3 regions of the Micromonospora ureilytica genome follow, and region 1 is predicted to be linked to each of the others. Evidence: riboswitches for the same ligand, from Rfam matches in the RefSeq annotation. Region 1 holds a riboswitch; each other region holds the start of a gene.
What was found. Region 1 has a riboswitch for cyclic di-AMP ahead of IW248_RS33765 (C40 family peptidase). Riboswitches for the same ligand answer to the same signal wherever they lie in the genome.

Region 2: linked by a shared signal. The riboswitch ahead of IW248_RS00610 (coiled-coil domain-containing protein) and the one ahead of IW248_RS33765 (C40 family peptidase) in region 1 are both predicted to bind cyclic di-AMP.
Region 3: linked by a shared signal. The riboswitch ahead of IW248_RS15030 (C39 family peptidase) and the one ahead of IW248_RS33765 (C40 family peptidase) in region 1 are both predicted to bind cyclic di-AMP.

What each region holds. Positions count from the first base shown of each region.
Region 1 covers NZ_JADOTX010000001.1:5,425,563-5,432,514, forward strand. Annotated here, with positions in the region: gene IW248_RS24810 (hypothetical protein) at 1-976, opposite strand, end outside; gene IW248_RS24815 (SigE family RNA polymerase sigma factor) at 966-1,499, opposite strand; tRNA gene IW248_RS24820 (tRNA-Gly) at 1,666-1,739, opposite strand; gene IW248_RS24825 (pyridoxamine 5'-phosphate oxidase family protein) at 2,022-2,579, opposite strand; gene dcd (dCTP deaminase) at 2,679-3,257, shown strand; gene IW248_RS33765 (C40 family peptidase) at 3,331-4,371, opposite strand; cyclic di-AMP (ydaO/yuaA leader) riboswitch at 4,385-4,520, opposite strand; gene IW248_RS24840 (N-acetylmuramoyl-L-alanine amidase) at 4,756-6,738, shown strand; gene IW248_RS24845 (C40 family peptidase) at 6,796-6,952, opposite strand, start outside.
Region 2 covers NZ_JADOTX010000001.1:117,871-124,822, reverse strand. Annotated here, with positions in the region: gene IW248_RS00620 (HelD family protein) at 8-2,125, shown strand; gene IW248_RS00615 (cation diffusion facilitator family transporter) at 2,232-3,149, shown strand; cyclic di-AMP (ydaO/yuaA leader) riboswitch at 3,294-3,425, shown strand; gene IW248_RS00610 (coiled-coil domain-containing protein) at 3,431-4,495, shown strand; gene IW248_RS00605 (hypothetical protein) at 4,638-5,141, shown strand; gene IW248_RS00600 (SRPBCC family protein) at 5,290-5,757, opposite strand; gene IW248_RS00595 (PfkB family carbohydrate kinase) at 5,930-6,907, shown strand; gene surE (5'/3'-nucleotidase SurE) at 6,904-6,952, shown strand, end outside.
Region 3 covers NZ_JADOTX010000001.1:3,362,675-3,369,626, forward strand. Annotated here, with positions in the region: gene IW248_RS15015 (bifunctional cytidylyltransferase/SDR family oxidoreductase) at 73-1,590, shown strand; gene IW248_RS15020 (CDP-glycerol glycerophosphotransferase family protein) at 1,624-3,294, shown strand; gene IW248_RS15025 (alpha/beta fold hydrolase) at 3,299-4,045, opposite strand; gene IW248_RS15030 (C39 family peptidase) at 4,182-5,030, opposite strand; cyclic di-AMP (ydaO/yuaA leader) riboswitch at 5,263-5,404, opposite strand; gene IW248_RS15035 (hypothetical protein) at 5,689-6,459, opposite strand; gene IW248_RS15040 (hypothetical protein) at 6,592-6,952, opposite strand, start outside.

The DNA.
Region 1 (6,952 bases):
CGTAGGTGTGCGGGCCACTGCCGGTCAACGGACTCAGCACCGCGAAGCGGCTGGCGCGGGTATGGCACGGGTTCGCCGGCCCGGACGAGCGCAGCGCACCCTCGATCGCTGCCCGTCGGTCCTCCGGCAGCACCGTCCCGTGCGCGAAGTCGCCGTCTAGCATGCGGCTTCCCTGCTGACTCTTCGGCACGTCGTAGACGCAGAGGCGGACCTGCTGCCTGGCGGGGAACGGCTCCGGCAGGGCGCCGGGACGGGCGTCAGGGTCGCTCGTCCTCGCCAGCGCTGTCATGTCGCACCCCGCCGTGGGCGACTCGGCGAGCCGATGGGTTGCCACGGTGGTCAGCGGCAGGGCATGAAGGGCTTCACTGACCGCGTCGGGGAGATGGTTGTGGCAGGTAGCGAGTGGTATGCCGGGCCGTGTCCACCGGCCCTCCGCGTCAACGAGCGCGAGCCAGGGTGCCATCTGCAGGTTCGCCCTGCAGAGGGGGTTGGGATTCTGTGGCGCATCAGGCAGGCGGAGCACGGCGGCGAGGGCGGCGAGGGCGGCGGCGTCGTAGCTGCGCTGTTCCGTCACCAGCACGTCCTCGCCCACGTTAGCGCGTTGGACCAGCCGGCAGATGACGGCCTCGGCGGGGATGAAGCCATCGCCGAGGCGGGGCAGGGCGGCTGCCTCCTCGGTCCGGACATTGAAGCCGCGCTTGACCATCTCCGGTGCAGCCTCGACGCACGAAGTCCACTGCCCCTGTCCGCCGGAATCGCCCGCCATCGAGGGGGCACGGTTGCCATCGGTGAGGATCTGCGCCCCTCCGACGCCCAGCCCAACGGCCACGGCAACGGCGAGCGCGGCGCTCCCGATCAGGCGCTGCCGGTGCCGGCGGACGCGCCTCGCCACCTCGACAACCCGATCCGGTGGTGGCGTCAGTGGGGGAACGGCGCTTGTCAACAGGAGCCTGATGTCCTCATCTTCACGCGTCACTTCGCGACCTCCAAGCGGCAAACAGCTCAAGATTCGGATCGGTACGCAGAATCCGTAGGGCACGGAAGGCCTGCACCTTGACCGTGTTGTGCGAGCAGCCGAGCACTTCCGCTGTCCGCTGCACCGTCAGGTCCTCGACGTAGCGGAGCACCACGATCGCCCGCTGCTGCCGGCTGAGCCGGGCCAACGCGCGGCGTACCGCGTCCCGGTCAACGGACTCCCCTGCCACGTCGCCACGTGAGGGCCCGTCCGGTGGCTGGCTTGGAATCTCGCTGCGCCAGCGCCGCCGCCACCAGGAGACGTAGGTGGTGAACAACGCTCGGCGCAGGTACGCCTCGGGATGCCCGGCGCTCCTGATCGTGGCCCAGCGCCGCCAGACGTCTGCCAGGACCGTCTGCAACAGGTCCTCGGCGCGCCCGGCGTCACCGGTGAGCAGCCAGGCCGAACGCAGCAGTGCATCGGAGCGCGCCGCGACGAACTCGGCGAAGCCTTCCGGTGGCGCCAGTTCCCGAGGTCGTTGCATCGTGTGTGTACCTCCCACCACTTGAACGCTCTGGGAGGCCAGCGAGGTTAACGCTGGAACGGCCGGGGTTCGGGGCCCTCAGGGTCTTGTCGGCCGCGAGCGCTGCTGGCCGCAACAGCATCGAAGGCCCTGGCTGGGACTCTCGTCCTGGCCAGGGCCTTCGCGGTGGAGCGGGTGACGGGAATCGAACCCGCACTGTCAGCTTGGGAAGCTGATGTTCTGCCATTGAACTACACCCGCAAGCGGCACCACTGTACCCGAGTGGTCGAGCCCGTGCACCCAGGTACCCCCGCCCGCCGTTGCTGTTCGCGTACCGCACCGCCCGGGTCGGTCCGGTTGATCCACTCGGCTTTCTGGAAGTCGGGGCATCCGAAGCGCCGGGACACCGCGGTTTCACCGAAACCGAGTTGATCATGCAGCGTCGGGGCGGACGGGTGCAGGGCGCGGTGCAGGGCGGGGCGTACGGCCGGGCGCCGGCTCCGTGACGACGGAGCCAGCGCGCCGATGATCTTCAGATCATGGTCAGGCGGCCGTGCACTGGACGTCGCGGCTGAGGCGGGTCGGGCGCGCCTGCGGGACGGCAAGTGGGGCGGCGGCAGCCGACGGGGCGTGCGGGTCGAGCCAGACCCGAACGGCCGGCCGACCCGGCGCGAGGCCCGGAATGCCCGCGATGTGCTGCTCGCGGCGGGTGAGCATCGCCACGTCGACGGTGAACTCGAAGAGCCGCCAGTCGACCTGCGGCTCGGCCCGGGCGCTCTGCGCCAGCTGCGCCAGCCGGACCGGATCGGTCACCGGACGGGCGCGGCCCGCCACGTACGCCTCGTCGTCGCTCTCCTCCGGCGGGAACGAGTGCAGCGCGTAACGGCCGTCTCGTTCGAGGTCGCGGCGCTTGGGCGAGTCGATGATGAAGCAGAACAGCCCTTCGGCGGTGATGACCGGGGAGACCGGATGGACGCGGGGCCCGCCGTCGGCGCGGACCGTGGCCAGATAGCCGAAGCCCGGCCCGTACTGCTGGAGGAGAACGCGGATCCCGTCGGCGAGTCGGGGCTCGTCGGCGGCGAATTCGGACCAGGAAGCCATGCGGGCATTCTATCGAACAAATGTACGAGCGGCGACCTCGACGCGCTGGTCACCGGCACCGAATCCGGCCACTTTTGGCAACGCGGCTATGGTGGTCCGATGCTGCTCTCCGACCGCGACCTGGTCTCCGAGATCAAGGCCGGCACGCTGGGCCTGGAGCCGTTCGAGCCCACCCTGGTCCAACCGTCCAGCATCGACGTCCGACTCGACCGGCTGTTCCGGGTCTTCAACAACCACCTCTACACCCACATCGACCCCGCCATGCAGCAGGACGACCTGACATCGGTGGTCGAGGTCCCCGACGGCGAGCCGTTCGTGCTGCACCCGGGGGAGTTCGTGCTCGCCTCGACGCTGGAGGTCATCTCGCTGGGTGACCAACTCGCCGGCCGACTGGAGGGCAAGAGCTCCCTGGGCCGGCTCGGGCTGCTCACGCACTCCACCGCCGGTTTCATCGACCCGGGCTTCTCCGGTCACGTGACCCTGGAACTCTCGAACGTGGCGAACCTGCCGATCACCCTGTGGCCGGGCATGAAGATCGGGCAGCTCTGCATCTTCCGGCTCTCCTCGCCGGCCGAGCACCCGTACGGCTCGGCGGTCTACGGCTCGCGCTACCAGGGCCAGCGGGGGCCGACGCCCAGCCGCGCCTGGCAGCACTGGCGCACCTGGCCAACCCGCTGAGGTTCACCCGCTAGAACCACGACGACAAGGGCCCGCCGCGACGGATCGCGGCGGGCCCTTCGATCACCCGGGGTCAGCCCGGGCGGCCGTAGCTGTGGATCGGGCCGTCGTCGACCTTCTTCATCTTGACCGGTTGACCGGCCTGCGAGGCGTGCACCACCCAGCCGCCGCCGACGTACATGCCGACGTGGTGGATGTCGCTGTAGTAGAAGACCAGGTCGCCGGGGCGCAGGTCGCCCTTGCTGACGTCCTTCGTGACGCGGCTCTGCGCGGCGGCGTTGTGCGGCAGCGACACACCGGCCTTCGCCCAGGCGGCCAGCATCAGCCCGGAGCAGTCGTACGAGTTCGGACCCTCGGCACCCCAGACGTAGGGCTTGCCGATCTGCGCGCAGGCGAACTTGACAGCGGTGCCCGCGGCGCCGCCGGGGTAGCTGCCCGGGCAGGGCGCTGGGCGCAGCGGGCCGCCGCCGCCGCTGCCGTACACCTTGAGGCGCAGCTTCTGCAGGCGGTCGATCTCGTCGTTGATCTGCTTCTTCTTCGCCGCCAGCTGAGCTTCGGTGCGGGCCAGCTGGGCCACCATCTCGTCCAGCGGCGCCTTCTGCGCGGCCAGCTGGTCGCGCAGGTCGGCCACCTGGCGTACGTCCTTCTGCTGGTTGTGCGCGAAGCGGTCGAGCATTTCGAGCTGACCGACCACCTCGCTCGGCGACCGGCTCCCCAGCATCGCGTTGACTGTCGAGACGTTCTCACCCATGTAGGCGCGTACGGCCAGGGCGCTGACCTTGTCCATCGCGGCGTCGACCTGACGCTCCAGCGGGGTGATCCGGGCGGCCAGCGCGTCGGCCTGCTTGCGCTTCGCGGCGAGGTCGGTGCGAGTGGCGTTGTGCCGTTCGATGATCGGTTCGAGCTTGTTCCAGTCGGCGTCGATCTGGCGCTCGATCTCGGCGACGGACGGGTCTGCGTGGGCCGCCGTGGCAGTGCCGGTCAGGACGACGGCGATGCCGGCCAGCGCGGCGAGTGCGGTGGTGAAGCGGGACCAGCGTGGGCGCGGCACGATCGACGGCGGGCCGGCTGATGCCGACCGCTCGGACGACGGCCGCGGGGCATGGAGTGCCACCGGGGTTCCGTACTCCTTCTTCCTGACCGCCTACCGGGTTAGCTGACGGGTTCGGGCGGGAAGTCGGCGCCCTACCGCAGTGGCTGCGGATTCACCCCGAGGGACCTGGGTCCCCGGTTCGCTCGGAAACGACTCGGCGGTGTCGGTCCGTTACCGCCCGGGCTGGGCGGAGCTGCTGTCGGGCCGACGAATGACCAGAGTAGAGACGCTTGTTACCGATCCGCAACCCATGCGGCCGTGACACTCCGTACGGATTGGACGAGGTCACCGACCGTGTGTGAAGAATTCTTTCCGCATGCTTCGATAGATGGAAAGGTATTGACCTGACCTCCCGGGCGGCGCGATGGTGACCTGACCTCACTCCGCGAGAATCTAGGGGGTTCGATGCACCATCCAACCCTGTCGACCGGCTGGCGGGCACTGCTCGCCGCCACCGTGGTCGCCGCCGCGACCACGGTGCCGCTCTCCGTCGGCCCGGCCGCCGCCGCGCCCACCACCGACCGCCAACACCAGTACGCCGCCGCGGCCACCGAGTACGGCGTGCCGACCGTCGTGCTGCTCGGCGTCTCCTACCTGGAGTCGCGCTGGGACACCAACGCCGGCACACCGAGCACCAGTGGCGGGTACGGCCCGATGCACCTGACCGACGCCCGGCACGTGGCTGCCCTACCGGGGCGCGGTCACCACGACGCCGGCGCCGAGGACCCACGCGGCGACGACTCCCGTCCCGCCCGGGTGCCCGCGCCCCGGCCCGTCGAGGCCCCCGCGCCGTCCACCGCCGCGTTGCAGACCGTGGACGCCGCCGCCACGCTGACCGGTGCCACCCCCGAGGCACTGCGCACCGACGCGGGCCTCAACATCCGGGGTGGGGCCGCGCTGCTGAGCGCGTACCAACGGGATCTGAACGCGCCGGTCGGCGCGGACACCGACCCGGCGGCCTGGTACGGCGCGGTGGCCCGCTACTCCGGCGCGGACAGCGCCGACGCCGCCGCGGCCTTCGCCGACGAGGTCTTCACCACCATCGGCGCGGGCCAGACCCGGGTGACCGACGACGGCCAGCGGATCACCCTGCCGGCCCGTACGGTGCGGCCCGAGCGTTCCTGGTTGGACCGGCTGGGTCTGCGCCGGCTGGCCCGCCCGGACGGGGTGGAGTGCCCCCGCACCATCTCCTGTGAATGGATCCCGGCGCCCTACGAGGCGTTCGGCGACGGGGACTACGGCAACCACGACCTCTCCGACCGGCCCGCGCGGCAGAAGATCGAGTACATCGTCATCCACGACACCGAGGCGAGTTGGGCGACGACACTGCAACTCGTCCAGGATCCGACCTACGTGAGCTGGCACTACTCGCTGCGCTCGGTCGACGGGCACATCGCCCAGCACGTGCGGACCACTGACGTCGGCTGGCACGCCGGCAACTGGTACGTCAACGCCAAGTCGATCGGTCTGGAACACGAGGGCTTCGCGGCGCAGGGCACCTGGTACACCGAGGCGATGTACCGGACCTCGGCGAAGCTGGTCCGGCACCTGGCGCTGCGGCTGGGCATCCCACTGGACCGCCAACACATCATCGGCCACGACAACGTGCCCGGCACCATCCCCTCGACAGTGCGGGGAATGCACTGGGATCCGGGGCCGTACTGGGACTGGACGCACTACTTCGACCTGCTGCACGCACCTCGACTGGACACCGGCACCCCGGCCACCGGGCTGGTCCGGATCTACCCGGACTACGCCACCAACCGGCCGGCGTTCACCGACTGCGTCACCGCAGGCGTCCCGTGCGCGCCGCGCGGCTCCTCGGCGGTCGTGCTGCGCAGCGCACCGTCCGCGGACGCGCCACTGGTCAACGACATCGCGCTCCGCCCGGACGGCACCCCGAACACGATGGCCGTGTCGGACCACGGTGCCCGGGCCTCCGCCGGGCAGACGTACGCGCTGGCCGGACGGCAGGGCGACTGGACGGCGATCTGGTACCTCGGGCAGCGGGCCTGGTTCCACAACCCGGCGTCCGCGCCGACCGCCAGCTGGACCGTCGGTGTCGTGGCCACCCCGAAGCCCGGCCGGACCACCATTCCGGTGTACGGACGGGCCTACCCGGAGCAGTCGGCGTACCCGGACGGGGTGCCCTACCAGGCGATCTCGCCGCTGCAGTACACCCTGACCGCCGGGCAGCGGTACGCCGTCGGCGCGGTGCTGGCTGGCGAGTACTACCGGGCCAGCACCGTCGACGGCTCCTCGCCCGGCGACTGGACGGTGATTCGCGGCAAGAACCGCTACGCGCAGATCCAGTTCGGCCACCGGATCATGTACGTCGACCTCGCCGACGTGCAGCTGCTGCCATCCCCGGTGGGAGCGCCCCGCTGAGAAACCACGACGGCCCCCGGTCGGTGACCGGGGGCCGTCGTGTTGGCGCTGGGTGGATCAGCCGGGTCTACGGAACCCGGCGACGGGCATGGTGTTGATGCTGGACACCTGCACCGGTTTGCCGGCACGTGGCGCGTGCACCATTGTGTTGTTGCCCAGATAGAGCCCGACATGACTCAGGCCGGAGAAGAAGAAGACCAGGTCACCGGGCCGG
Region 2 (6,952 bases), 5.3 Mb from region 1:
GCGTGCGTTGACCGACCAGACCGGCCTGGAGCAGGAGATCGCCGTCGAGCAACGACACCTCGACCGGGTGTACGCCCGACTGGCCGAGCTGCGGCAGTCGGCCGTCCGCGCCGAGCGTGACGGCTACCGGATGGCGCGGGTGGGCACGCACGGCGCGCTGGTCGAGCGCGACGCGATGGTCTTCCACGCAGCGCAGCGGCGGCACACCCTGGACGCCGAGCACGAGGGGCTGGTCTTCGGCCGGCTGGACCTGCGCGACCGTCAGGTGCTGCACGTCGGGCGGCTGGGGATCCGCGACGAGAACGCCGTCACGCTTGTCGTCGACTGGCGCGCGCCGGCCGCCGCCGCCTTCTACCAGGCCACCCCGGCGCAGCCGCTGGACGTGGTGCGGCGCCGCACCATCCAGTCCCGCGCCGAGCGGGTCACCCGGATCGAGGACGACCTGCTGGACCCGACGGCCGCCCCGGAGGGGATGACAGTCGTCGGTGACGGCGCGCTGCTGGCCACCCTGTCCAAGGCCACCGGCCGGGGTATGCGCGACATCGTGGCGACCATCCAGCGGGAGCAGGACGAGGCGATCCGCTCGCCCGGCTCCGGGGTGACGATCGTCGCGGGCGGCCCCGGCACCGGCAAGACCGCTGTCGCCCTGCACCGGGCGGCGTTCCTGCTCTATTCCGACCGCAGCCGCTACGCCGGCGGCGGCATCCTGGTGGTCGGCCCGTCGTCGGTCTTCGTCGAGTACATCGGTTCCGTGCTGCCGTCGCTCGGTGAGGACACCGCGACCCTGCACTCGCTGGGCACCCTCTTTCCGGGGATGACAGCGACCCGCCCCGACCCGCCCGAAGTGGCGGCGGTGAAGGGCTCGCTGCGGATGCGCCGGGTGCTGGAGCGGGCGGCCCGCGACGCGGTGCCGGGCGGCCCGGGTGAGCTACGGCTGCTCTACCGGGGCACTCTGCTGCGACTGGACCGGGCCGCGCTGGACCGGATCCGGGATCGCGCGCTGCAACGCGGCGCGCGGCGCAACGAGGTGCGCCGGGCCGGTTTCGACGGGGTGTTCGCAGCGCTCTGGGCGCAGGCCCGCGAGCTGAGCAGCGGTCGGCTGCCGGAGCAGCCCGCCTTCGAGGCGGAGATCGCCGAGCGGTCGGAGTTCCGGGAGTTCCTCAAGGCGTGGTGGCCTCGGCTGCACCCCCGGCACGTGCTCGGCTGGCTGGCGCAGCCGGATCGGCTGCGCAGGTACGCCGGGGGAATCCTCTCCTCGGCGGAGATCCGGCTGCTCAACGCCGCGTACCGGAACCTGGACTCGGCCGGGCTGACCATCGCCGACGTGGCGCTGTTGGACGAGTTGGACGCGCTGCTCGGTAAGCCCGCGCAGCCGGCTCGCGCGCGACGCGATCCGTTCCAGCTCGCCGGTGGCGTCCGCGAGTTGAGCACCCTCGGCGAACGGCAGCGGGCCGCCCGCGCGGCGGCCCGGGAGCGCCCGGAGGACTACCGGGAGTACGCGCACGTGGTGGTGGACGAGGCGCAGGACGTCTCGCCGATGCAGTGGCGGATGATCGGTCGGCGCGGCCGACTGGCCTCCTGGACCGTGGTGGGCGACCCCGCGCAGACCGCCTGGACCGGCGATCCGGAGGAGCTGAACCGAGCCCGGGACCAGGCGCTGGGCCGGCGTAAGCGACACGACTTCACGCTCACCACCAACTACCGCAACTCGGCGGAGATCTTCGCGGTGGCGGCGGCGGAGATCCGTCGGCTCTACCCCGACCTGCCGCTGCCGACAGCCGTCCGCTCCACCGGGGTCGAACCGGTCGAGCTGGTGGTGCCCCCCACCGGGTTGGAGACCGCGACGGTGGAGGCCGCCGCCGGCCTGCTGGCCGAGGTGGAGGGCACGGTCGGGGTGATCACGCCGGTCCCCCGCCGCGACGAGGTCGCCGGTTGGCTCGGCGCGCTCGGCGCGCCGAGGTTGCAGGTGGTGACCAGCCTGGAGGCCAAGGGCATGGAGTACGACGGGGTGGTGCTGGTCGCCCCGAGCGAGATCCGGGCGGATCCGGGCGCCGGGGTACGCACCCTGTACGTGGCGCTCTCCCGGGCCACCCAGCGGCTCACCACCATCGACCCGACCGGCTGACCTGCGCGGACCGCCGTCGGCGAGAGGCGCTGCACGTACACTTGCACACATAGCGATGTGAGCATACATTTGACCGGGTCCCGGCCAGCGACGGAAGGTGGTTCTCGTGGGCGCAGGTCATGACCACCACCATGGGTCCGTCGCCAATGCCGCACACCAGCACCGGGGTCGACTCTGGGCCGCATTCGGGCTGCTCGCCACCCTGATGGTGGTCGAGGCGGTGGTCGCCCTGCACACCGGCTCGCTCGCCCTGCTCTCCGACGCCGGGCACATGTTCACCGACGTGCTCGGCATCGGGATGGCGCTCGCCGCGATCACGGCGACCCGGCGGGCCACCGGCGACCCGCAACGCACCTTCGGGCTCTACCGACTCGAGGTGCTCGCCGCGCTGGCCAACGCCGTCCTGCTCTCCGGCGTCGCGATCTACGTGGTGATCGAGGCGATCCGCCGTTTCGGCGATCCGCACCAGGTCATCGCCGGCCCGATGCTCGCGGTGGCCGTGCTCGGCCTGCTCGCGAACATCGGCGCCTTCGCCCTGCTGCGCGCCGGGGCCCGGGAGAGCATCAACCTCCAGGGCGCCTACCTGGAGGTCCTCGGCGACCTGCTCGGCTCGCTCGGCGTCATCGGCGCGGCACTGCTCATCACCGTCACCGACTGGTGGTGGGCCGACCCCCTGGTCGCGGTCGCCATCGGCGTGTTCATCCTGCCGCGCACCTGGCGGCTGGCCCGCGCCGCCGTCCGCATCCTGGTGCAGGCCGCCCCTGAGCACCTCCAGGTGACCGCCGTGCACGACCGGCTGGCCGCGGTCCCCGGTGTCGTCGAGGTGCACGACCTGCACGTCTGGACGCTCACCTCGGGCATGGATGTGGCCTCCGCACACCTGACCATGGCACCCGGCGCGGAGGTCGGCGCGGTGCTCACCGCAGCGCGTACGGCCCTGCACGACGACTTCCGCATCGAGCACGCGACACTGCAGATCGAGCCCGGCGCCGACTCCGGAGCGTGTGGCTCCATCGAATGGTGACGGGGCTTTTCGGAACATTGCTCGACTTTCGCCGTAATTTTCCGTGATGACGCACGCACCGTCCGTCACATTGGCTGCAGCGGCCCCATCGGCACCGGTAGGCTCGGTCCCGGCCTCCACCAGGCGGCGCCCTCCCGGCGCCGGTGGTGGTCGCCGCCTAATCGCCCAGCTGGGCGAACCGGGGAACCATGTTTCTGGGGTGCATCCGCGTCAGCGGTAGGGATCTTCCGTCCCGAACCCGTCAGCTAACCCGGTCGGCGGCTGACGGAAGGACATGCTCAGTGGCACCAGCACGACCACCCGCCGCCCGACTGGCGGCCCTGATCGTCGCGATGTTCGCCCTCGGCGTCGCGCTTCCGGCCGGCACCGCCTCGGCCGCTCCCCCAACCGGATCGCGGGCCGCCGCACCCGACTCCGACGAGGAGGGCGGCACCCCGGCGTTGCGCGCCCAACTCGAGGCGGCCAGCAAGGGCTACCTGGACGCGAAGCGCGCCCTGGACACCTCCGTACAACGGCAACAGCAACTCGCCACCCAGCTGAAGACCATCGAGGTCGAGATCGACCAGCGCAGCAGCAAGGTCGGCGAGATCGCCGGGGTGGCGTACCGCACCGGCCGGCTCGGCGCGATGTCGGCGCTGCTCAACAGCAACACTCCCGAAGGCTTCATGGACCGGGCCGCCGCGCTGGACGCGGTGGCCGCCAACGAGGACAGGGTGCTGGGCGACCTGCTGAAGAGCAAGGACCAGGCCAACCGCACCCGGGGCGCCCTGGACGGCGAGATCAACGAACAACGCAAGCAGGTCGCGGTGATGGCCAAGCGCAAGGATCAGGCCGAACGGGCCCTGACCGTGGCCACCGCACCCAAGCCGCAGACCACCGCCGACACCGGTTCCAACCGGGGCACCTCCAGCGCCAACGCGAAGGCCGCACCGCGCAACTCCGACGGCTCCTGGCCCTCCGAGTCGTGCAGCGTCAACGACCCCACGCCGGCCAACGGCTGCATCACCCCGCGCACCCTGCACGCCCTCAACCAGGCCAAGGCCGCGGGCTTCACCCGGTACGTCTCGTGCCACCGCCCCAGCGGCTCCGGTGAACACCCGAAGGGTCGGGCCTGCGACTTCGCCGCACAGAAGAGCGGCTTCGGTGGAGCCGCCACCGGCGGCGACAAGACGTACGGCAACAACCTTGCCGCGTACTTCATCCGCAACGCGGACCGGCTCGCCGTGCTCTACGTGATCTGGTACAAGCAGATCTGGCTGCCCAGCAGCGGGTGGAAGTCGTACAGCGGGGCGCACGGCACCCCGTCGACCGACCACACCAACCACGTACACCTGTCGGTCTACTGACCCACGCGTCGTGATGCCTGTGAGCCATCGGTGATGGCTCACAGGCATCACCTGCGTCCGGGCCGGGCTACGTCGCCGGACGTACCCCTGATGTCGTCGCTCGTCGGACGACCCGGCCGGGGCCGGCGGGCAGCATCGCGGTATGCCTCGGATCCGACCCAGCACCCGCAAGGCGCTGCTCACCCTGCACCTCGTCACCTCACTCGGCTGGCTGGGCACCGACCTGGTGCTGCTCACCCTCGGCATCGCCGTGCAGCGGGGCGCCGACCCGGGGGTGGTCTATCCGGTCACGGCCCTGGTCGGCACGGTGCTGTTCGCGCCGCTGAGCGTCCTGGTCTGGCTGATCGGAGTCGCCAGCTCCCTGCTCACCCCGTGGGGCCTGCTGCGCCACCGCTGGGTGCTGGTCAAGCTCGTGCTCACCACGGTGATGGTCGGGCTGGTGCTGTTTCTGCTCGTCCCGAACCTGCGCCACGCCGGAGCGGTCGGCGCCGCCCTGCCCACACGGGATCGCGCCGACCTGGTCATCGCGCCGGCGGTGTCGACCAGCCTGATGATCATCGCGACCGTGCTGTCCACCTACAAGCCGTGGGGCCGGCGTCCCGCCCCCGCCGGAACCGCACTCGCGGGCCGTAGCCGCACCACCTGATCACATCGGCCGTCGACCGCGCCGGCGTGATCACACGCGGCGCTTCCATGATCGCGCTGCAACCAGGATGTAGTGGCCTCCGGGCGCCGCGAGGCCACTACATCCACGATCGAGCACGACCATGAAGCGGGGCAACGGCCGGGGCGGGTCAGGCCGGGGGTGGGGGGTTGCCGGTGCGGTCGAGGGCGGCGCCCAGGCGGGTGGCTAGGGCTAGGTGAGCGGCCTGGGCCTGGCGGAACGCGTACCGGAACAGTGGCGTCGGGGCGGTCAGGGTGATCTCGACGTCGATGCGGACCAGGCCGTCCGGCTCGGCGCGCAGTCGGGTGTGGTTTCGCACCGTGGTGGCCGGCCACTGGCGGGCCACCATGACGATCTCGTCGGCCTCGCTGATCAGCACGTCCGCGTGGTAGGTGGTCCGGAAGCGCAGCGGGCCGGCCGCCAACCGGTCGTTGATCGTGTAGCTGGCCTGCGCGCCGGGTCGGGGCGGCACCCGGCGGACCCGGACGATCAGCGGATGCAGCTCACCCTGCCTGGTCAGGTCGCTGAGCAGCGCCGCCGCCTCGGCGGGTGAGCATCGGGCCTGAACGGTGTAACTGAAGGTATCGCTGCTGAGCACACCGTCTCCCGCCGTCGTTTGGTCGCCCGATCGTCCCGTACCGATGTCTGGCTGGCAACGCCCGGACGGACACGCACTGTTGTCCCGGCATTCGCACACCGTTCGCACTACGGTCAGCTAACGGGAAATCACCAGCTGTGACGAAGGGTGGATGCATGAAGGGCTACGACCGATGAGCGGGCACGTGATGGTCTTCGCGCCCACTCCACAGCTGACGGTGACCGTGGACCAGCCCAACGACCATCCTGAGCTGCACCTGCACCCCGGCGGTCAGGGCGTCTGGCAGGCCCGGATGGTGATCTCCCTCGGTGTCGACGTGGTGCTCTGCGCAGCCCTCGGTGGCGAGATCGGCCAGGTGCTGGAGCCGCTGCTGGTCAGCGAGGGCGTGGACCTCAAGGTGGTGGTCCGTGACTCCGGTAGTGGTGGGTACGTGCACGATCGCCGGGATGGATCCCGGCAGGAGGTCGCCGACGTGCCCGGACAGCCGCTGAGCCGGCACGAGATCGACGAGCTGTACAACCTCGCCCTCGGCGAGGGCCTGCGGGCCTCGGTGAGCATCCTCAGTGGGCCGAACGAACCCTGGCTCGTGCCCGCCGACCTGTACCGACGCTTCGCCGCCGACCTCGGTGCCAACGGCGGCCGGGTGGTGGTCGACCTCTCCGGCGATCACCTCGGTTCGGTGCTGGAGAGCGGGGTGTTCTTCCTCAAGGTGAGTCACGAGGAGTTGATCCGCGACGGCCGCGCCCGCAGCGACGACACCATGGAGCTGACCCGGGCCATGTACGAACTGCACGCGGGCGGCGCCGAGACGGTGGTGGTGAGCCGGGCCGACCAGCCGGCGTTGGCGCTCATCGACGGGGAGCTGTTCCAGGTCGAGATGCCCCGGCTGGAGGCCGCCGACCCGCGCGGCGCGGGCGACTCGATGACCGCCGGAGTGGCGGCCGTCGTGGCCAGCGGCGGGGACATCCGGACCGCCATCCGCACCGGCGCCGCCGCTGGCGCGCTGAACGTGACCCGGCACGGCCTGGGCACCGGTCGACTGGATTCGATCACCGGCCTGGTGGACCGGGTCCGGCTGGTGCCGGCGGACAGCCGGCAACAGGAACGGACCACCCCCGACGAGTTGGCCGGCCGGGTGGTCGAGCGATGACCCTGCGAGTGCTGATCACCAACGACGACGGGATCGCGGCGCCGG
Region 3 (6,952 bases), 2.1 Mb from region 1:
CGTTAAGGTTCATTCCGTCGCCGCTCGGGCGGAACCTTCCGTTAACGCATCCCTGAGAGTGAGGATCCGGCAATGACGCAGGACCAGACCACTGGCCCGGACGCCGAAGCGGAGACCCCGACGCCATGGCGGCCCTCGCGGACAGTGGCGGTGGTTCTGGCCGGAGGCACCGGGACGCGGCTGGGTCTCGGCATCCCGAAGCAGCTGCTGAAGATCGCCGGTAAGCCGATCATCGAGCACACCCTGGCGGTCTTCGAGACGGCACCGGAGATCGACGAGATCATCGTGCTGATGGCCACCGGCCACGTCGAGGACGCCCGGCAGATCGTCGAGAAGGCCGGCCTGCGCAAAGTCACCAAGGTGATCGAGGGCGGTGACACCCGCAACGCCACCACCCGGATCGCTCTGGACGCGGTCGGCCCCGAAGACTGCAACATCCTCTTCCACGACGCGGTGCGCCCGCTACTCAGCGGCCGGATCGTGCGTGAGTGCGTCAACGCGCTCTGGAGCTACGACGCCGTCGACGTGGCCATCCCCTCCGCGGACACGATCATCCAGGTCGACGACAACGACTGCATCACCGACATCCCGGTGCGCTCCCGGCTGCGCCGGGGCCAGACCCCGCAGGCGTTCCGCTCCCCCACGATCCGTGCCGCGTACCGGATCGCCGAGGACGACAGGGACTTCGCCGCCACCGACGACTGCGGCGTGGTGCTGCGTTACCTCCCCGGCACCCCGATCAAGGTGATCGACGGTTCGGACGAGAACATCAAGGTCACCCACCCGGTCGACGTGCACCTGGCGGACAAGCTCTTCCAGCTCGCCGCGGCGCAGGCGCCCCGGCTGACCGACCACCGCAGCTACAGCGAGGAGCTGACCGGCCGCACCATCGTGGTGTTCGGCGGCAGCTACGGCATCGGCCACGAGTTGACCGAGCTGGCCCGACGCTACGGCGCCCAGGTCTTCCCGTTCAGCCGTTCCAGCACCGGCACCCACGTGGAGCGGGCCGAGGACGTCGAGGCCGCGCTGACCACCGCCTTCGAGGCCACCGGCCGGATCGACCACGTGGTGGTCACCGCCGGCATCCTGGAGAAGGGCGCCCTCGCCGAGATGGACGAGGAGACCATGGACCGGCTGCTCCAGGTCAACTTCGTCGGCCCGGTGACCATCGCCCGCCAGTCCCTGCCCTACCTCCAGCAGACCAAGGGCCAGCTGCTGCTCTACACCTCCAGCTCCTACACCCGGGGCCGGGCCCGCTACGCGCTCTACTCGGCCACCAAGGCCGCCCTGGTCAACCTCACCCAGGCGCTCGCCGACGAGTGGGCCGACGTCGGCGTCCGCGTCAACTGCATCAACCCGGAGCGCACCGCCACCCCGATGCGGACGCGGGCCTTCGGCGAGGAGCCGGAGCACACCCTGCTCGCCGCGGAGGCCGTCGCCCAGTCGTCGCTGGACGTGCTGATCTCCGACCTGACCGGTCAGGTGATCGACGTACGCCGGGCGCCCGGTGACGGGCCCACGCCGAGCGTGCCGACCCAGGCCGGGTCGGGTCGGGTCGAGGCACCGGCCGGCGCGACGTCCACGAACTGACGCCGACGGCTGCGGAACCACGAACGGAGCGACATGCGCGGCGAACTGGTCCGAAAGCTGGCCGCCCGGTGCCTGACCACCGGGTTGGCCGTGCTGGCCTTTGTCGTGCTGGCGCTCACCGGCGCCACCGGTTGGGGGCTGGCACTGGCCGTCGCCGCGCTGGCCGCCTCGGCCGCCGAGCAGCGGATCCGGCCCAGCGCCGACCTCGTGGCGGAGACCACGTTGATCGCCGCCGCGATCCTGGCCGGTTACTCCCGACGACTGGATGACGGGCTCAACCTCGCGCTGGTCGCCACCGGGCTGGTCCTGCTGGGGCTGGTGCTGCTGGTGGGGCCGCTGCGCACCGCCGGCAGTCTGGAGATCCGGACGGTCAACCTGCCGGTCCGCGCGTGGACGCCGCTGATCGCCGACCGGCTCGGCACGGCCCTGCTCGGGCTGCTCGCCGCCCTGGCGCTCGCCGCAGCGCTCGCCCTGCCGGCCGGCGTGGCGCTCGCCGCCAGCCTGCTGGTCGGCGCGGGCGCCGGCGCGGTCGCACTGGACCTGGCCCGGCGGCGGTTCCGGCCGAGGGCCGGCGGCGGATCGGTGGCCGCCGCGCTGCGCCGGTACCAGCCGGAGTTCCTGCTCTACTTCTCCGCGCCCCCCGGGTCCGAATACCAGGTCACCATGTGGCTGCCGTACCTGGAACGGATCGGCCGGCCGTTCCTGGTCGTGCTGCGCGAGCCGGAGTTCCTGGCCCCGATCGCGGCGGCCACCGACGCGCCGGTGGTCTACTGCCCCACCCTGGGTGCGCTGGACGAGGCGTTGGTGCCGAGCCTGCGAGTGGCGTTCTACGTCAACCACGGTGCGAAGAACAGCCACTGCGTCCGCTTCACCCAGCTCACCCACATCCAGCTGCACCACGGCGACAGCGACAAGGCGCCGAGCGCCAACCCGGTGTCGGGGATCTTCGACCGGATCTTCGTGGCCGGGCAGGCGGCGATCGACAGGTACGGCCGCGCCGGGGTGCAGATCCCGGCGGACAAGTTCGTGGTGGTGGGTCGCCCGCAGGTCGAGTCGATCGAGGTACGCCCGGAGCCCGCGCGAGGGCTGGCGCACCCGACGGTGCTGTACACGCCGACCTGGACCGGGCACCACGCCGACGCCGACTACTGCTCGCTGCCGGTGGCCGAGGAGCTGCTGCACCGGCTGCTGGAGCGCGGCGCGACGGTGATCCTGCGGGCCCACCCGTACACCGGGCAGAACCCGGCGTCGGCCCGCCAGCTGGGCCGCCTGACCGAGCTGCTCGTCGCCGACCGGGCCCGCACCGGCCGCCAGCACGTGGTCGGCGCGGCGGCCCGGGAGCTGAGCCTGACCGAGTGCGTCAACTCCTCCGACGCGCTGGTCTCCGACGTGTCCGGCGTGATCTCGGACTTCCTCTACTCCGGCAAGCCGTACGCGGTCACCGACATGGGCGACGAGGGCGACCGGTTCGTGGAGCGGTTCCCGCTGGCCGGGTCGGGTTACGTGCTGCGCCGGGACATGTCCAACGTGGACGAGGTGCTGACCGCACTGTTGGACACCGACCCGCTGGCCGAGGCCCGCTGGGCCACCCGCCGCCGCTACCTGGGTGACTTCCCGGCCGAGTCGTACGCGGAGGTGTTCCTGACCGCCGCCCGCCGGGAGCTGGCGCCCGCGGAGACACTTACCGCGTCGGCGTCGGCCTAGCCGCTCAGCGGTACCTGTCGAGCAGCGCCAGCACCGCGGCCGGGTCCTCCACGTGCGCGTTGTGGCCGAGACCGGGCAGCGTGGCGACAGGTACGCCGTACTCCTTGAGTTGTTCGTCGGTGACCATCGGGTCGTTCTCCCCGCGCGCCAGGACCACCGGCACGTCGGTCGCCGCGAGCAGCGCGGCCAAATCGGGTTCGCCGACGGCGAAGGCGGTCGGGTCCATGGCGAGGCGCCAGCGGCCGTCGACCTGCCGCAGACCGGCGTCCACCACCGGATGGTCCGGTGACAGCAGGCCGGCCAGTCCGGAGACACGCAGGTAGCGGCGAGCCGCCTCGGTGCGGCTGGCGAACCAGCTCACCGGGCGGGCGGCGACCTCGGCGGCGCGGGTCAGCTCCGCAGGTGACCACAGCGCCTTGATGCCCAGCCCGACCACCGCGTCCACAGGCGTTCCGGCGTCACGGGCGGCCAGCGCCAGGCCGACCACCCCACCCAGCGAGTGCCCGAGCACGACCAGCCGGTCGTCGGGGGCGAGGGCCTGCGCGACCTGCTGGGCGAGGCCCACAAAGGAGTACGACGGCAGCGGCGGCGCCCAGCCGTGGCCGGCGAGGTCCGGTGCCAGCCACCGACCGGGCCAGTGCTGCTCGAGGTACGGCGCCCAGGGCAACCACACGTCCCCGGTCGCGCCCATGCCGTGCAGTAGCAGCAGGACCGGCCTGCGGCCGGCGTGACCACCCGTTTTCTCCACCACGGCCGCAGTCTCCCACGGTTCACGGCCCGCCACGAGAGTCGTCGATGACGGCGTACGCCCGGCTGCCACGCGTGCAGACGCCGCGGGCGCCGGCTCCTTGTGGGAGACGGCGCCCGCGGCGGTCGGTGTGCCCGGGTCAGGCGGAGTAGCCCCGGCTGGTGATCCAGTTGGCCAGGTCGATCGTGGTGACCCAGTACGACGGGTCGGCCGGGTTCGCCGAGTCGGCGATCCGCACGGTGCGACCGTTGTCCTTGTAACCCACGACGGCGATGTAGTGCCCGCCGCCGTAGGAGTGCCAGCCGCCGTCGGTGTCGGTGGCGTCGCCGACGACGTTCGCCACCACGCCGCGGCCGTCGGTGATGGCCTTCACGACGTCGGCCTGGAGCCGGTCCATCTGTGCCGGGCTGGGCGCGCCGGGGAACATCCGGGTCCGGTACGGGGAGCCCTTCACCTCGGCGTTGAGCGCCCGGGTGGTGTCCTCGGCCGAGTTGGTGCCCATCTCGGTGGTGCCCAGCTCGGCGCCGAGCTCCTCCTGGGTGCGGTCGATGCCGGCGGCGCTGAGCGCGTTCCGGGTGGCCGCCGGGCCGCAGTTGTAGTAGGTGTTCTGCGCCTCGTAGTCGTAGTCGAGCACCTTGGTCGCGGGCGGCTTCGGCCGCTCCGGCTTCCGGGTCAGGTCCGGGTTGCTGCTGGCCTTGGCGGCGGGTGACGCGGCGCTGGTGGCCGGGGCGGCCGTGCTCGGCGTGGCGCTGGCCGAGGGGGACGCGTCCCGAACGTCACCGCGGGAGGCGGCGACGTCGCTGCGCATCTCGGCGGCCGTGGTCGCGGTGCGCTGGCCGGCCGGGGCGTCGTCGGCCGTGGTGAGCAGGGCGCCGGTGGTGGTGGCGATCGCGAGGGCCGCGGCGGAGGCGGCGACGATCTGGTACGGACGCTCGGTGGCGAGGCGGCGGAGCTGACGCTGCAGGGTGTGCTTCACGGGGTCCTCCACGGATCGGGGGGAGAGCGGCACACCGGGGCCGGACCGGTATCCGGGCAGGCGCCAGCGCGCGGACCGTGGCCCGCGGATGGTGAACCGCTCAGGGGAACGCCCGGAGTGGCCGGGCGGGAAAGGCGATGACCCGGGGGTCAGCTCACCGTCACTGGACGAATGAGCGGGCGCACCGCCGCGCCGTGGAGGCGAGGGAACAACCGAGGGGTGGAAAGGTGCTGCACGAGGAGTTGACTCCTTCCGACACCGCCTACCGGGTTAGCTGACGGATTCGGGCGGGAAGATCGCCCTACCGCGGGCCGTGGCTCGCGGATTCACCCCGGACTTACTGATGGGTCCCCGGTTCGTAGATCACGATTGAGCGGGTCGATGCGGCGTCGCGTCTTGCGATCGGTTACCGCACCGGACGGGACGACACTACTGGCCACTTCGCGCCCTGCCAAGCCAGGTTCACCTGCGTAAACCCCAATTGGCGCGCCAATTTCTGCGCGTATTGCAGATGATGTGACTCGATGGGACAACCGGTTACGGTGACGCCTCCGGGCGACAACCGGACAGGCCGGAAAGAACGCGACCACAATCGCGGGAACAATGACGCCGATCGCGCCGGACGTCCGGTTCAGCAATTCGGTGACCGGCCTCACATCACGGATCGGGCTCAACCCACCCGGGCCGGCCGCCACCGTGCCACGACGGCGGGACGCAACGCCCTGGCCACCGTCCGGCGGGTGGGCGCCGGGGTCGGGCGCAGCCGGGCCTCCGCCACGTACGCCTCCTCGGCGAGGGTGCGAGCCGACTCGGCGGCCAACTCGGCGTCGCGCCAGGCGGCCCGCTCGCGGCCGGTGGCCACCTGGTAGTCGACCAGCCGCGCATCCCGGATCACCCGGCTGATCAGCGCCTCCTGCTCGACCGGGTGTCGTCGGGGATCCCAGCCGTGCCGGTGCCCGAACACGTCGCCGAGCTGAGCCATGGTCAGATCGCCCCGCCAGTACGCCGCCATCGCCGCGCGGTGCAGATAGCGCTCCCGGGCCGCGTACTCGGAGGGGGTGTGCGGAGTCTGCGGAGTGGGCAGTGCGCCGGCGCCCGCGAAGCGACGCGCGGCGGTGTCCGCCTCGTCGTACCCGATCCAGGCCCGCTCCATCTGCTCCTGAGCGGCCAGCCAGGCGGCGCGTCGCCGCCGGGCGGTGGTGGCCGCGCCGGCCGCGGCGACGGCCACCTCCTCGGCGTAGCGACGCCTGTCGACGGCCTCGGCGGCGGCCAACTCCCGCACGGTGGGCACGGCCGGGGGCCGGTCGTCGGTGGGCTGGTCCCGTTCGGGGCGGGCGGCCAGCACGGTGAGGAGGCCCAGGGTCAACAGGAACAGGGTCGACCAGATGGCGGCGGCCTGCGGCACCTCGGTCACGAACTGGTAGAAGACGACGGTCTCCATGGTCGGCACCTCGGGGAGAGAGCAGTGCGATGGGAGCCGCGCCGGCCAGCGGGCCACGGAGGACCACGGGTCGGCGTGGTGGGAAGCGGGTGAGTCGACAGGGCGCGGTGACGGGACGGTCGTCCCGGTGGCTCAGCGCCGGGGTGGGGCCCGGGATGCCCGGCCGCTCGCAGCGTCGACGAGGGGCAGCCGGTCGGACTCCGCCGCGCGGATCGGCAGCGCGCCCGCCGCGATGGTGCCCTGATCAGCGGGGAGCGCCGCCGACGTGTCGACCGACCATGCTGGAACCGACTCCTCGGCGGCCTTCGACGGTATCGCCGGGCACGCCGCACTGTGCGCCCCCACGTGCCGGCAGGAGGCCGCCAGCGGCCCGCCGGCTGGCATCACGCTCGGGGCTGGCATCGCGCTCGGGGCTGGCACCGGGCTGGGCGTTGGCGCGGCGGCCGTGGCCGGGCCCGCGCCGAGCGCCAGGGCCGCGACGACGGCGAGGCTG